Regions from separate parts of the Priestia sp. FSL W8-0001 genome, predicted to be linked through region 1. Evidence: riboswitches for the same ligand, from Rfam matches in the RefSeq annotation. Region 1 holds a riboswitch; each other region holds the start of a gene.
What was found. A riboswitch is a leader RNA that binds a small molecule or an ion and turns the genes downstream of it on or off. The one in region 1 is predicted to bind S-adenosylmethionine.

Region 1 (3,111 bases):
GCTAAAACAACTAATGCTAGTCCAATATATACAACTGCCATTACTACTACAATTAACTCTGATGCTTTGGCTACTCGTTTAATACCACCAAAAATGAGAACACCTACAATGGCTGTAACAACAACACCAACAATTAAGCGATTAACGCCAAAAGCTTCTTCAAAAGCAAGTGAAATAGTATTAGCTTGTACAGAGTTAAATACTAATCCGAATGAGATTGTAATTAAGATGGAAAATAAAACACCCATCCAGCGTTTGTTTAAACCTTTTTCCATGTAGTAAGCAGGACCACCACGAAAACCGTCTTTGTCTTTTACTTTATATACTTGAGCAAGGGTGCTTTCAATAAAAGCTGATGCTGATCCAACTAAAGCAACAACCCACATCCAAAACACTGCTCCAGGGCCCCCAAGAGCAATTGCAGAAGCAACACCAGCAAGGTTCCCAGTACCTACACGAGCTGCTGTACTAATAGCAAAAGCTTGAAAGGAGGTAATTCCTTTTTTATCGCTTCCGTCTGTTTTAGCGCCTTCACCTAACAAGCGAACCATTTCTTTGAACTGACTAAACTGAACGAATTTTGTACGAATTGTAAAATATAATCCAACTAATAAAAGAAGCGCAATTAATATGTAGGTCCATAAAAAATTATTGGCTTCATCCACAAAGCTGCTGAATAGAGTCGATATGGTTTCCATCCTAAAAGTTCTCTCCCTTAATAATGATTAACCTTAGCTGTTCATAAAAAGAGTCATTTTAATGATGCTTTTTTAAAATGTGTAAGGTTTTCTGACATTAGTGATTATAGCGCGTTAGACGTATAAAAGGCAACCTGTAATAAGTTTTTTTTATCGTGTAATCTCTTTTTTTATAACTATAAGGTATGATGTCAGGCAGGTGTAGTCACTTACAGGATGTTTTTGCTGGAATGGATTGGATATAAGCTACCTTCTAAAGCAAAAGATATTCGACCGCTTTCTTCTGATACAACTAAAATAAGTGCGTCGCACTGTTCAGACATACCAAGAGCTGCACGGTGGCGTGTTCCAAGCTTCTTTTGCAGTACTTTTGTGGACAGTGGTAAAACATTAGCAGCCGAAATAATTTGATTGTTTCTAATCACAATGGCACCATCATGTAATGGATTTCCAGGATAAAAAACTGTTTCAACGAGCGTAGACGTAACGGGAGCGTGAATAGGAATTCCTTTTTGAATTAAGTGCTCCACTGAGTCATTTCTCTCAATAACCATTAAAGCTCCATGATGTTTCTCAGATAAACTATGTATCGCGAGTGAAAGAGCTGCGTATTCGTGGGTGTAAGGAGACAAGTAGTGTCTTAAATAATAGGATGCAGCTGTGGACTGTACGCTTTGAAATAATTTTCTTAAGTCTTCAAAATCACATAAAACACAGTGGTCACTGCTTTCTAGATGTTGCTGAATTTTGGTTGCTTCCGCTGCTATTTGACTTAAATGATTGTGTAAACTTTGTTTAATTACATCATCTAATTGAAAAGAGTGACTTTCCATCATTGAACATAGCTCCAATCTAAAATAATTATTATGTTTTAATGTGTACGAAAGACATAAATCTATACTATAACGGTGTGAATTAAGAGTGACGCCCAAAAAAATTGCTCATATAATGAAAAAATAATAGATATTTCTGTTAATTTAAAGTATAGTTTTCTTATCGGATAAATTATTTTTACTGTTGACAAATATTCTAAATATGCTAAAATTTTTAAAAAATACTTATCCAGAGTGGTGGAGGGAACTGGCCCTTTGAAACCCAGCAACCTGCATGTTGTGCAAGGTGCTAACTCCAACAAAATGATTTTCATTTTGAAAGATAAGGTGAATTTGTTGCCTAATCAGTCTTTCAGATGTGGAAGACTTTTTATTTTTCATGAAAAAACAGAAGCCTGTTGAATATATTGTTAACAAATAAGGAGGGACTGTGATGGCACAAAACTCTGACTTAAATTCTGTTTTTGCAAGCGTAGAAAAAATGTTAAGCGACATGAAGTTTGGCTCAATCACGCTTGTGGTTCAAGATGGGAAAGTAGTTCAACTCGAGAAAAATGAAAAAGTAAGAATTAAATAAATAGCTGACTAGACAAACTAGAGGCGGTTTTATCCTTCATTATGGGGGTAAAACCGTCTTTTTTGATTGGATAACAAAGTATTGGAGTGAAAATCATGAGTGTATATACGTATGAAAATTGGCCAAATCAATTTCCGACTTTTGATGAGCAAGATGAAACAAAGGGAGCTTTAAAGGCATTAGAGTGGGCATATAACCATTATGGTGATTCTCTTATTTACGCATCTAGCTTTGGAATTGAAGGAATTGTATTAATTGATTTAATTTCAAAAGTGAAAAAAGATGCTCACATTGTTTTTTTAGACACAGGTGTTCATTTTAAAGAGACGTACGAAGTCATTGAAGCAATTAAAGAGAGGTTTCCAGATTTACGTATCCAAATGAAAAAGCCTAACCTATCGCTAAAAGAGCAAGCTGAAAAGCATGGAGATGAACTTTGGAAAACTGAGCCTAACCTATGCTGTCAAATTCGCAAGATTATTCCTTTAAAAGAATCACTTGCTCCGTATGATGCTTGGATTTCAGGGTTAAGAAGAGAACAATCTGAATCAAGAAGTAAAACAGAGTTTTTTAATAAGGACGAGAAATTCAAAAAGATTAAAGTTTGCCCATTAATTCATTGGTCTTGGAAAGAAATTTGGCGATATGTATATAAGCATAACTTGCCGTATAACAAACTTCACGATCAAGGGTATCCAAGCATTGGATGTGAGCCCTGTACGCTACCTGCCTATAACATGGAAGATTTACGATCTGGAAGATGGGCAGGTACTAAGAAAGTGGAATGTGGCTTACATGAATCTTAAATGAAAGAGCTGAAAATTTATGCTTGTTTACATTGCTTTTGCAATCGCCCTCTTTTTTGCGATGAATATTGGCGCAAGTGGTGCAGCTGCTGCTATGGGAGTCTCTTACGGTTCAGGTGCCATTAAGCATCGCAAAGTGGCATTAGTTATATGTGCACTAGGTATTTTACTAGGTGCTGTTATCGGTGGAGGAGAAG
Region 2 (3,111 bases), 2.3 Mb from region 1:
GAATACGGTGTCCTGCTAAATCCCGAAAAAGAAGTCGCTATTTTGTTTGGAGGCAAAGCTGGGTTAGTAGAAATTCCTCAGTGTTTACTTAACCCTGGAGATACAGTTTTAGTGCCCGACCCAGGTTACCCAGACTATTGGTCAGGCGTGGAGCTAGCACGAGCGAAAATGGAAGCTATGCCCTTGAAAAAAGAGAATGATTTTTTACCAGTTTACGAGGAAATAAGCGAAGAAGTGAAGCAAAAAGCTAAGCTCATGTTTTTAAACTACCCAAATAATCCGACCGGTGCAGTAGCTACGGCATCATTTTTCGAAAAAACGGTTGAATTTGCTCGCCAGTACGATACGTGCATTGTACATGACTTTGCGTACGGCGCAATTGGGTTTGACGGTCAAAAGCCCATTAGTTTTCTGCAAACTCCAGGTGCCAAAGAAGTGGGCATTGAAATTTATACGCTATCCAAAACGTATAATATGGCGGGGTGGCGCATCGGTTTTGCTGTTGGAAACGAAAGCGTTATTGAAGCGATTAATCTTTTACAAGATCACTTATTTGTAAGTGTATTTAGCGGAATACAGCAAGCAGCCGCGGTTGCTTTACTAGAGTCACAGAACTGCGTAGATGAACTAGTCGAACGCTATGAATCTCGTCGCCAGGTTCTCATTCATGGACTGCGTGAAATCGGATGGGACGTTGAAGCCCCACCAGGGTCGTTTTTTGCGTGGTTGCCGGTTCCAAAAAGCTATACATCAGAAGAATTCTCTGATTTGTTACTTGAAAAAGCACACGTCGTTGTTGCTCCTGGAATTGGGTTTGGTGAATACGGAGAAGGCTATGTGCGCGTAGGTTTATTAACCGATGAAGATCGACTGAAAGAAGTGGTTGATCGAATTGCTAAATTAAATTTATTCAAAAAATACGTTGACAATTCTTTTTGAGTTGGCTTAATATGTAAGAAGTTGTTGATTCATAAACACATATTTTTGATGAATACGATTAGCGTGAAAATCGATTATACAATATAAATAGCAATTTTCTTATTAAGAGTAGGTGGAGGGACTAGCCCTGTGAAGCCCGGCAACCGACTTAACGTTTTGTTAAGCACGGTGCTAAATCTTGCAGCAGTAGCTGAGAGATAAGAAGAGAGCAAAAAAGCCTCTTCTTTCTCACAAGAAGAGGCTTTTTTATTTCGTAACGATGGGAAATTTACAGCAAGGGAGTTTGAAGCAAATGAGTGAAATCGTTGCAAGTTATTTATTACATGATGAAAAAGGAAACTTTGAAAAAAAAGCAGAAGGCATTGCTCTAGGCTTAACGGTAGGTTCTTGGACAAATCTACCTCAGCTTGAGCAGGAGCAACTTAGAAAGCACAAAGGGCGCGTAGTTGACATTACGCCACTTGAAGACTGCGATCGCGTCAACAATTATTTAGAGCAAACGACAAAGCAAGCGATTGTGAAAATTGGTTATCCGCTTTCTAATTATACAAATGATTTACCTGCTATTTTAGTTACTGTTTTCGGAAAACTATCATTAGACGGAAAAGTAAAATTATTAGATTTAGAGTTTTCACAAGAAGCATTAGCCGCTTTTCCTGGCCCACGCTTTGGAATTGAAGGGATTCGTGAGAAACTAAAAGTGTACGATCGTCCTCTAGTAATGAGTATTTTTAAAGGTGTAATTGGGCGTGATATGGATTATTTAACGGAGCAGCTTCGGGCACAAGCACTTGGAGGTGTCGATCTTGTAAAGGATGACGAAATCCTATTTGACAACGAACTGACACCGTTCGAAAAGCGTATTACAGAAGGGAAAAAAGTTCTTGATGAAGTATATAAAGAAATGGGTCATCGTACGCTATATGCCGTAAATTTAACGGGGCGTACATTTGATTTAAAAGAGAAAGCTAGAAAAGCAGCAGAGCTCGGAGCCGATGCTCTATTGTTTAACGTGTTTGCATATGGACTAGATGTGCTACAAGCTCTTCGTGAAGATGATGATATTAACTTACCAATCATGGCTCACCCAGCAGTAAGCGGTGCGTTAACACCATCTGAATTTCATGGATTCTCAAATTCTCTTTTACTAGGAAAATTACTTCGTCTTGTTGGAGCAGATTTTTCACTATTCCCATCACCGTACGGCAGCGTCGCGATGCCGCTTGAAGATACAGCTGGAATTACGTACGAGGTAACAAGACCGCTACATACCTATAAGCAAACGTTCCCGGTTCCATCAGCAGGTATCCACCCAGGCATGGTTCCGCAGCTTATTTCCGATTTCGGTGTGGATAGCATTATTAACGCAGGCGGAGGCGTACACGGTCACCCAGATGGAGCAGTCGGTGGAGGAAAAGCATTCCGTGCAGCAGTTGATGCTACGCTTGCTGGACAGCCTTTAGAAGATACAAATGACGAAGCGCTACAAAAAGCACTTGAGCTATGGGGAGCAGTGAAGGTGAAGGGGTGATGAACGTGAAGATTTTCTGTGACTTTGACGGTACGATTACAAACAGCGATAACATCATTGCTATTATGAAAAAGTTTGCTCCAAGTGAGTGGAAAGCTATCAAAGATGATGTGTTGGCAGAGCGCGTATCGATTCAAGAAGGCGTTGGCAAAATGTTCTCTTTACTGCCAATCTCTTTAAAGGAAGAGATTGTATCATTTATTTTATCAACTTCGGAGATTCGAACAGGATTCGAGCAGTTTGTGCATTACACAAAAGAAAAGGATATTCCGCTATATATTGTCAGTGGAGGAATTGACTTTTTTGTTGAGCCAATGTTAGACGGCAAAATAGATAAAAAGAACCTTTACTGCAACGGCTCAGATTTTTTAGGGCAAACGATTAAAATTACGTGGCCTCATACATGCGATAGCCACTGTGAAAATGGCTGCGGCTGCTGTAAGCCGTCAATTATGCGAAATCTGGTAGATGACAAAGATTTTATCATCGTAATTGGAGATTCCATTACGGATTTGCAGGCAGCAAAAATGGCTGATTGCGTATTGGCACGTGATTTCTTGCTTCAGAAATGCAAAGAGTTACATTTACCGCATCGGCCGTTTGAAACATTCCATGATGTCATTGAACATATTAACGAATTA
Region 3 (3,111 bases), 2.2 Mb from region 1:
TGCATGAATTAAATTTGTACCAAATGAGTGTTTATTTGTTGTATGCATCAAATGCCTCCTTTAAGTCTTGAATTAAATCCTCTGCATGTTCAATCCCAACAGATAAGCGTAATAAGCAATTCGTTACGCCAACTCGATTTCGTATTTCTTCTGGAATATCTGCGTGAGTCTGACGAGCTGGGAACGTCATTAAGCTCTCCACACCACCTAGACTTTCAGCAAAGGTAATCACCTTTATATTCTCAAGTAAGACTGGCACAATTTGCGGGTCCGTTACAGCGAAGGAAATCATTCCGCCAAAGCCTCCTGCTTGTTGCTTCATTACGTGATAGCCTGGATGAGATTCAAGACCTGGATAGTACACTTTCTCAACCAGCTCATGTGAAGTCAGCCAATTCGCAATTTTCAGCGCATTTTCATTGTGTTTCTCCATGCGCAAAGCAAGCGTTTTAATACCTCGCAGCAACAACCAGCTATCTTGCGGACCTAAAATTGCACCTGCTGCATTTTGATAAAAGCGAATTTTTTCACCTAGCTCACGACATCGTGCAACGACTAACCCGGCTACTACGTCATTGTGACCACCAATGTATTTACTAGCGCTATGAATAACGATATCCGCTCCAAGAGAAAGAGGTCTTTGATAATAAGGTGACATAAACGTATTATCCACAATTGTTAACAAGTTACTTTCTTTAGCAAGTTCAATTATTCCTTTTAAATCGGTTACGTGCATCATTGGATTTGTCGGTGTTTCAATAAATAACGCTTTCGTATTCTGCTTTAATACTGCTTTAACTTGGTCTAAATGAGCTGTATTTACATACGTTACTTCTACACCTTGTTCTGCAAAAATATCATTTAAAACTCTGTATGTACCACCGTATAAATCTTCAGAGACGATTAAATGATCACCGTTTTTAAACAAAGCAAGTACAGCCATAACTCCTGCCATTCCCGAAGCAAATGCCGCTCCAACTTCGCCTTCTTCTAACGCAGTGATCGCATCTTCTAACGCTGTTCTTGTTGGATTAGCTGTTCTAGCATAGTCATATCCTGTGCTTTCTCCTAAACGGGGGTGTGCAAACGTAGATGCTTGGTAAATAGGTGTTGTAATGGAACCTGTAGCAGGGTCTCGATTGACGCCCGAACGAACAAGTAGTGTTTCAATATGCATAATGTCCTCTCCTCTTTGCAGTAAATAAAAAAAACTCTTCACAGATGGAAGAGCGTTCGCTTAATCACGACTTCTCTCATCTGTTAAAATACAATCGTATTTCACAGGAATTAGCACCGTTCAAACTCACTGACTAACATATGGTTTGATGGTTGCCGGGCTTCGCAGGGCCAGTCCCTCCGCCACTCTGGATAAGAGTTTTATTAAGTTAATTATTCATTGTGTATACTTTAATAAAAATAACAAAGAATGTCAATAGAATTTTCTAAACAATTTCAATTGTCTCATTTATTCAAAAAGACTTCATTGATTTTCTTATATAGGCTGCTCTGTCTTTAATAAAGTCACAAATAAACGCAGGTTCTTGATAAAAAGTAGCTAACTTGTGCTGTATATACGGATCTTTCTCTACATAAGGCAAAATCAGCTGGTGGAGTGCTTCAATCTTTGGTTTCATATAGTTAACAGTGAACTGATGATTTAGCGCAGAATTCATTTTTTCAATATATTGTTTCTTAAATTTTGATATGGCCAAAAGTCGTGCTGTTAACGTATTAAACCCTTCCATTCTCACATAGTTACTTTCCATTTCATCTCCGTTGACATCGCGCCCCCACGTAGCATCATAGTCCCAAGGAAGGAGTTCAAAGCACTTCGTATCACTGTTCCGGTACAAAGCATAGTTATGAACAAAACCATCAAAGTTTTGAAGACAAATTACTCCCACCAACCAGGCTAAATAGCGATCTACCTCCAAGTGCTCTTCAATGTTATCTTCAAACTCTTGATTCGTCCATGTATTCAAGTTATAAATAAAATATTCTAGCGCTTCTTCATCTTTTCCGTACGCTACTTTTGTTTCGTATCCTGATTGAAGCGATTCTTTTGGCTTCTCATCCAAATCACTCATTAACGAGAAGTTGGCATCTCCGTCTACAGCGTAAAAGATAGAGCCTTTTGGCAAGCTACGCTTTGTTAAGAAGTACTCGTTTACCGATTCTAACTGTAAATAAACACCTTCATTTTTCCCGTTAATGGTGAGATGAACAAACTGTGATTTCGGTGATAGTACACCAAGGTCTGAAAAGAAATCGAGCGATAGTTTATTGCGAACTAGCGATGGATCTTTATATTCTGCATTGAGATGAATTTCGTTGGTCTTCCCGAATTTATTTGGTGAATAAAACTCTATATAGTACGATTTCTTTCTCATTTCTCGGATGTGTGATCCCCTTAGAGTTAAGCCTATTTCATACCTCTTTTTGTGAACTTTCATCACTGCGGGTATGGAATCTTCAGACCAGATGTCGGCCTTTAGTTCTTTAAAGTCCCGAACATTAGCAAAAACAGAATAGGTGGCAATTCCCATCTCTTTCCCTCCTTTTGGATACATTTTAAATTATATGAGCTCCTCTCCCACCGAGATGCTAGAAACTCCTTGGTTATTTCTTAAAATTCCACGTTTATCTCATAGCAAGTACGGCGTATTAAGCGTATCTTATGGTGAAAGGCAAAAAAATGATTCTCATAAGGAGGTTTTTAGATTGTATATTCAATCTAAGCGTATTCGTAAAGCTGCTGAATCTTTACAAAAATCAGAGCTAGGCAGATTTATGTATCAAGAACCAAAAGGTCATAGCTCAAAAAGTTCATCTAAAAAAACAGCTCTTTCTCACAAAAAGACGGAGAAAAAGACAGAAAAGAAAACAGAGAAAAGAACGGAAAACAAGTACTGTACGAAAAGCTCACGTTCTCACAAAAAGCATCGTTCTCACAAAAAAGTAACGTGCTTCTGTAAAGAAAAGCATTCTCATAAAAAGCACCGTTCTTGCAAAAAACACTCTCACTCCACAAAGCACTCTCATAAAAAGCACCGCTCTTGCAAAAAACATTCTCACTCTACAAAGCATTCTCATAAAAAGCACCGTTCTTGC
Region 4 (3,111 bases), 2.3 Mb from region 1:
ATCCAGAGCGTAAAATTAATTTTTATGATACGAGCAAAGAACATATCATCAACAGCGCCAACCAGTCATTAAAGAATTTAAATACGGACTATGTAGATGTTTTACTCCTCCACCGTCCAGATCCTTTTATGGATCCACAAGAAGTAGCAGATGCGTTTATTCAGCTTAAAGAAGAAGGAAAAGTACGCTACTTTGGAGTCTCGAACTTTAAACGTTCACAGTTTGACTTACTTCAATCGTTCTTACCTTTTTCACTTATTACGAATCAAATTGAAGTCTCGCCTACTTATTTAAACCATTTTGAAGAAGGCACAATTGAACAATGCCAGCAGCATAAGATAGCGCCAATGGCTTGGTCACCACTAGGTGGCGGCTCCATCTTCACTGCTGAAGATGAGCGTTCCATTCGCGTTCGAAACAAGCTAACAGAAATCGGTGAAGAAATTGGAGCGAAATCGTTAGATCAAATTGTCTATGCTTGGTTACTAGCTCACCCAGCTACTATTATGCCGATTGTCGGGTCTGGAAAAATGAACCGCATTGATGTAGCTATTCAAGCGTTGGACTTAAAGGTGAATCGCATGCAGTGGTTCCAAATTTTAGAGGCTTCTAAAGGACGACCTGTTGATTAAACCTATTTAGATAATTTCTTTTCTAACACGTAGATTTCAACAATTTAATTCAATGCACTCCGAGGCTGAGAAATAAGTAATTCAGCCAATGATAAACCTGAACGGTTGAGAGTTCCTCACTTTTAATCGTTCAGGTTTTTTATTGATTGTGAAAACAATGTTGAAAATAGGCTGGAATGAAGCGTAGCGTAGGACACTCGACTCTTGCGGGAAAGAGAGGGAAAACTGAGATCCCAAAGCGCAGGGAGGAAGCTCTGGTTCCTCCCCCCGGAAAGCGAGTGGCCATAGCGCAATGGAACGAACGTGTTCTGACAACGTAAAGAGGTGAGAAAAGGGAGTGTTGGTATTTTTGGAAATTTGTTTTGTTATGCCCATCCTCTTCTTATGATTTATTAGTGAAATTTTCGAAATTGTCTTGTATAATATACAAAAATCAGATAAATTAGATAATAAGATTAAATTTCATCTTTATCGTTCGTTTCTTTTTAAGTAAACATATCGCAGAATGAACTAAAATAATAATCATATATGGATTCTTATCACGAGAGGTGGAGGGACTGGCCCTTTGAAACCTCAGCAACCAGTCGAAATGACATGGTGCTAAATCCAGCAAGCAAATCGCTTGGAAGATAAGAAGAAGAAATAAAGTCTTCTTCTTACAGAAGGCTTTTTTTGTTAATTCATTTTCTTTTTTTATTTGAACACAACTGATAACAGATGAAATGGAACGTTTAAGGAGGTTTTCAAATGGGGTTACTTGAAGATTTACAATCACGCATTTTAATAGGAGATGGTGCAACTGGTACCCTTCTGTATTCACATGGAATTGATAGCTGCTTTGAAGAGCTAAACATCACAAAAAAAGAAGAGATTCAGCGCATTCATCGTGCATATGTAGAAGCAGGTGCAGATGTCATTCAAACCAATACATATGCTGCCAATTATCAAAAGCTTGCACGATATGGTTTAGAAGATGCTGTCAAAGATATTAACATTTCAGCCGTCAGAATTGCAAAGCAAGCTGCTAAGAAAGATGCATACGTGGTCGGTACACTAGGAGGCATTCGCTCATTTCAAAAAAATGCCATCTCAACAGAAGAAGTAAAGCGAAGCATTCGCGAGCAGCTATTTTGGCTGTTAAATGAAGGCGTTGACGGCTTGCTATTTGAAACATACTACGATTTTGAAGAATTAAAAACGGTGTTGTCCTTGGCTAGAAAAGAGACATCAAAACCAATCATTACGCATGTTTCACTCCATGATATTGGCGTATTACAAAATGGAACATCCCTTTATGATGCGTTTCAAGAGTTAGAATCTTTAGGTGCAGATGTTGTCGGTCTGAACTGTCGTTTAGGCCCTTCTCATATGATTCAATCGCTTGAAGAAGTTCCGCTTTTAGATCGTGCTTTCTTATCAGCTTATCCAAATGCAAGCTTACCAGCTTATGTAGAAGGAAAAGTGGAGTACGCTACAAATCAAGATTATTTCGTTGAAAGCGCCAAAGCTTTTCGCAATCAAGGCGTTCGTTTAGTAGGTGGATGCTGCGGTACTACGCCCGCTCATGTTCAAGCGATGTCACAAGCATTGAAGCATGAAAAGCCTATTACGCAAAAGAAAGTAAAGATTAGACCAGTTGTAGAAATCAAAGAACAAGAACAAACAAAGGAACCACACCTCCATGATCTTGTGAAAGAAAGGCGTTCAATTATCGTTGAGCTTGATCCACCAAAACAGCTCGGACCAACAAAATTTTTAGATGGTGCAAAAGCTCTTCATAAGGCTGGTGTTGATGCGGTTACCCTTGCAGATAATTCTCTGGCATCACCTCGAGTAAGCAACTTAGCAATGGCATCGCTTATGCAGCAGCAAACGGATGCTCGACCGCTTGTTCATATTACGTGTCGTGACCGTAACTTAATCGGACTTCAATCCCATTTAATGGGACTTCATACACTTGGCATTAACCAAGTATTAGCCATTACAGGAGATCCATCAAAGATTGGAGATTTCCCTGGAGCTACGTCCGTTTATGATGTCTCTTCATTCGATTTAATTAGCTTAATTGCTCAATTTAATGAAGGATTATCCTATTCAGGAAAGCCACTTGGACAAAAAACCAATTTTTCAATCGCAGCGGCATTTAACCCAAACGTTCGACATTTAGACCGTGCAGTTGTCAGACTTGAAAAGAAAATTTCATGCGGTGCTCACTATTTTATTACACAGCCGCTATACTCAACAAAACAAATTGAAGAAGTGTACGAAGCAACGAAACATTTAGATGCTCCAATTTATATCGGCATCATGCCACTAACAAGTGCTCGTAACGCTCGCTTCATTCATCATGAAGTACCCGGAATTAAATTGTCGGAAGATATTTTAGCACGCATGGATGCTACTGGAGAAGATCGAATTAAAGGTGAAGTTGAAGGATTAGCAATTGCAAAAGACTTAATCGATACTGCCTATGAATTAT

Region 2: another riboswitch for S-adenosylmethionine. It lies ahead of mtnW (2,3-diketo-5-methylthiopentyl-1-phosphate enolase); the one in region 1 lies ahead of MKZ18_RS19105 (YezD family protein).
Region 3: another riboswitch for S-adenosylmethionine. It lies ahead of MKZ18_RS07620 (trans-sulfuration enzyme family protein); the one in region 1 lies ahead of MKZ18_RS19105 (YezD family protein).
Region 4: another riboswitch for S-adenosylmethionine. It lies ahead of MKZ18_RS07015 (bifunctional homocysteine S-methyltransferase/methylenetetrahydrofolate reductase); the one in region 1 lies ahead of MKZ18_RS19105 (YezD family protein).

What each region holds. Positions count from the first base shown of each region.
Region 1 is NZ_JBBPAL010000001.1:3,624,762-3,627,872, reverse strand. Features, by position in the region: gene MKZ18_RS19115 (alanine/glycine:cation symporter family protein) at 1-698, opposite strand, end outside; gene cdaS (sporulation-specific diadenylate cyclase CdaS) at 908-1,531, opposite strand; SAM riboswitch class I at 1,754-1,860, shown strand; gene MKZ18_RS19105 (YezD family protein) at 1,965-2,108, shown strand; gene MKZ18_RS19100 (phosphoadenylyl-sulfate reductase) at 2,204-2,914, shown strand; gene MKZ18_RS19095 (inorganic phosphate transporter) at 2,934-3,111, shown strand, end outside.
Region 2 is NZ_JBBPAL010000001.1:1,279,944-1,283,054, forward strand. Features, by position in the region: gene MKZ18_RS06785 (pyridoxal phosphate-dependent aminotransferase) at 1-939, shown strand, start outside; SAM riboswitch class I at 1,036-1,143, shown strand; gene mtnW (2,3-diketo-5-methylthiopentyl-1-phosphate enolase) at 1,232-2,470, shown strand; gene MKZ18_RS06795 (2-hydroxy-3-keto-5-methylthiopentenyl-1-phosphate phosphatase) at 2,470-3,111, shown strand, end outside.
Region 3 is NZ_JBBPAL010000001.1:1,443,544-1,446,654, reverse strand. Features, by position in the region: gene MKZ18_RS07625 (trans-sulfuration enzyme family protein) at 1-48, opposite strand, end outside; gene MKZ18_RS07620 (trans-sulfuration enzyme family protein) at 32-1,177, opposite strand; SAM riboswitch class I at 1,251-1,375, opposite strand; gene MKZ18_RS07615 (CotH kinase family protein) at 1,470-2,546, opposite strand; gene MKZ18_RS21065 (CotG/ExsB N-terminal domain-containing protein) at 2,581-3,111, shown strand, end outside.
Region 4 is NZ_JBBPAL010000001.1:1,326,221-1,329,331, reverse strand. Features, by position in the region: gene MKZ18_RS07020 (aldo/keto reductase) at 1-632, shown strand, start outside; SAM riboswitch class I at 1,166-1,268, shown strand; gene MKZ18_RS07015 (bifunctional homocysteine S-methyltransferase/methylenetetrahydrofolate reductase) at 1,380-3,111, shown strand, end outside.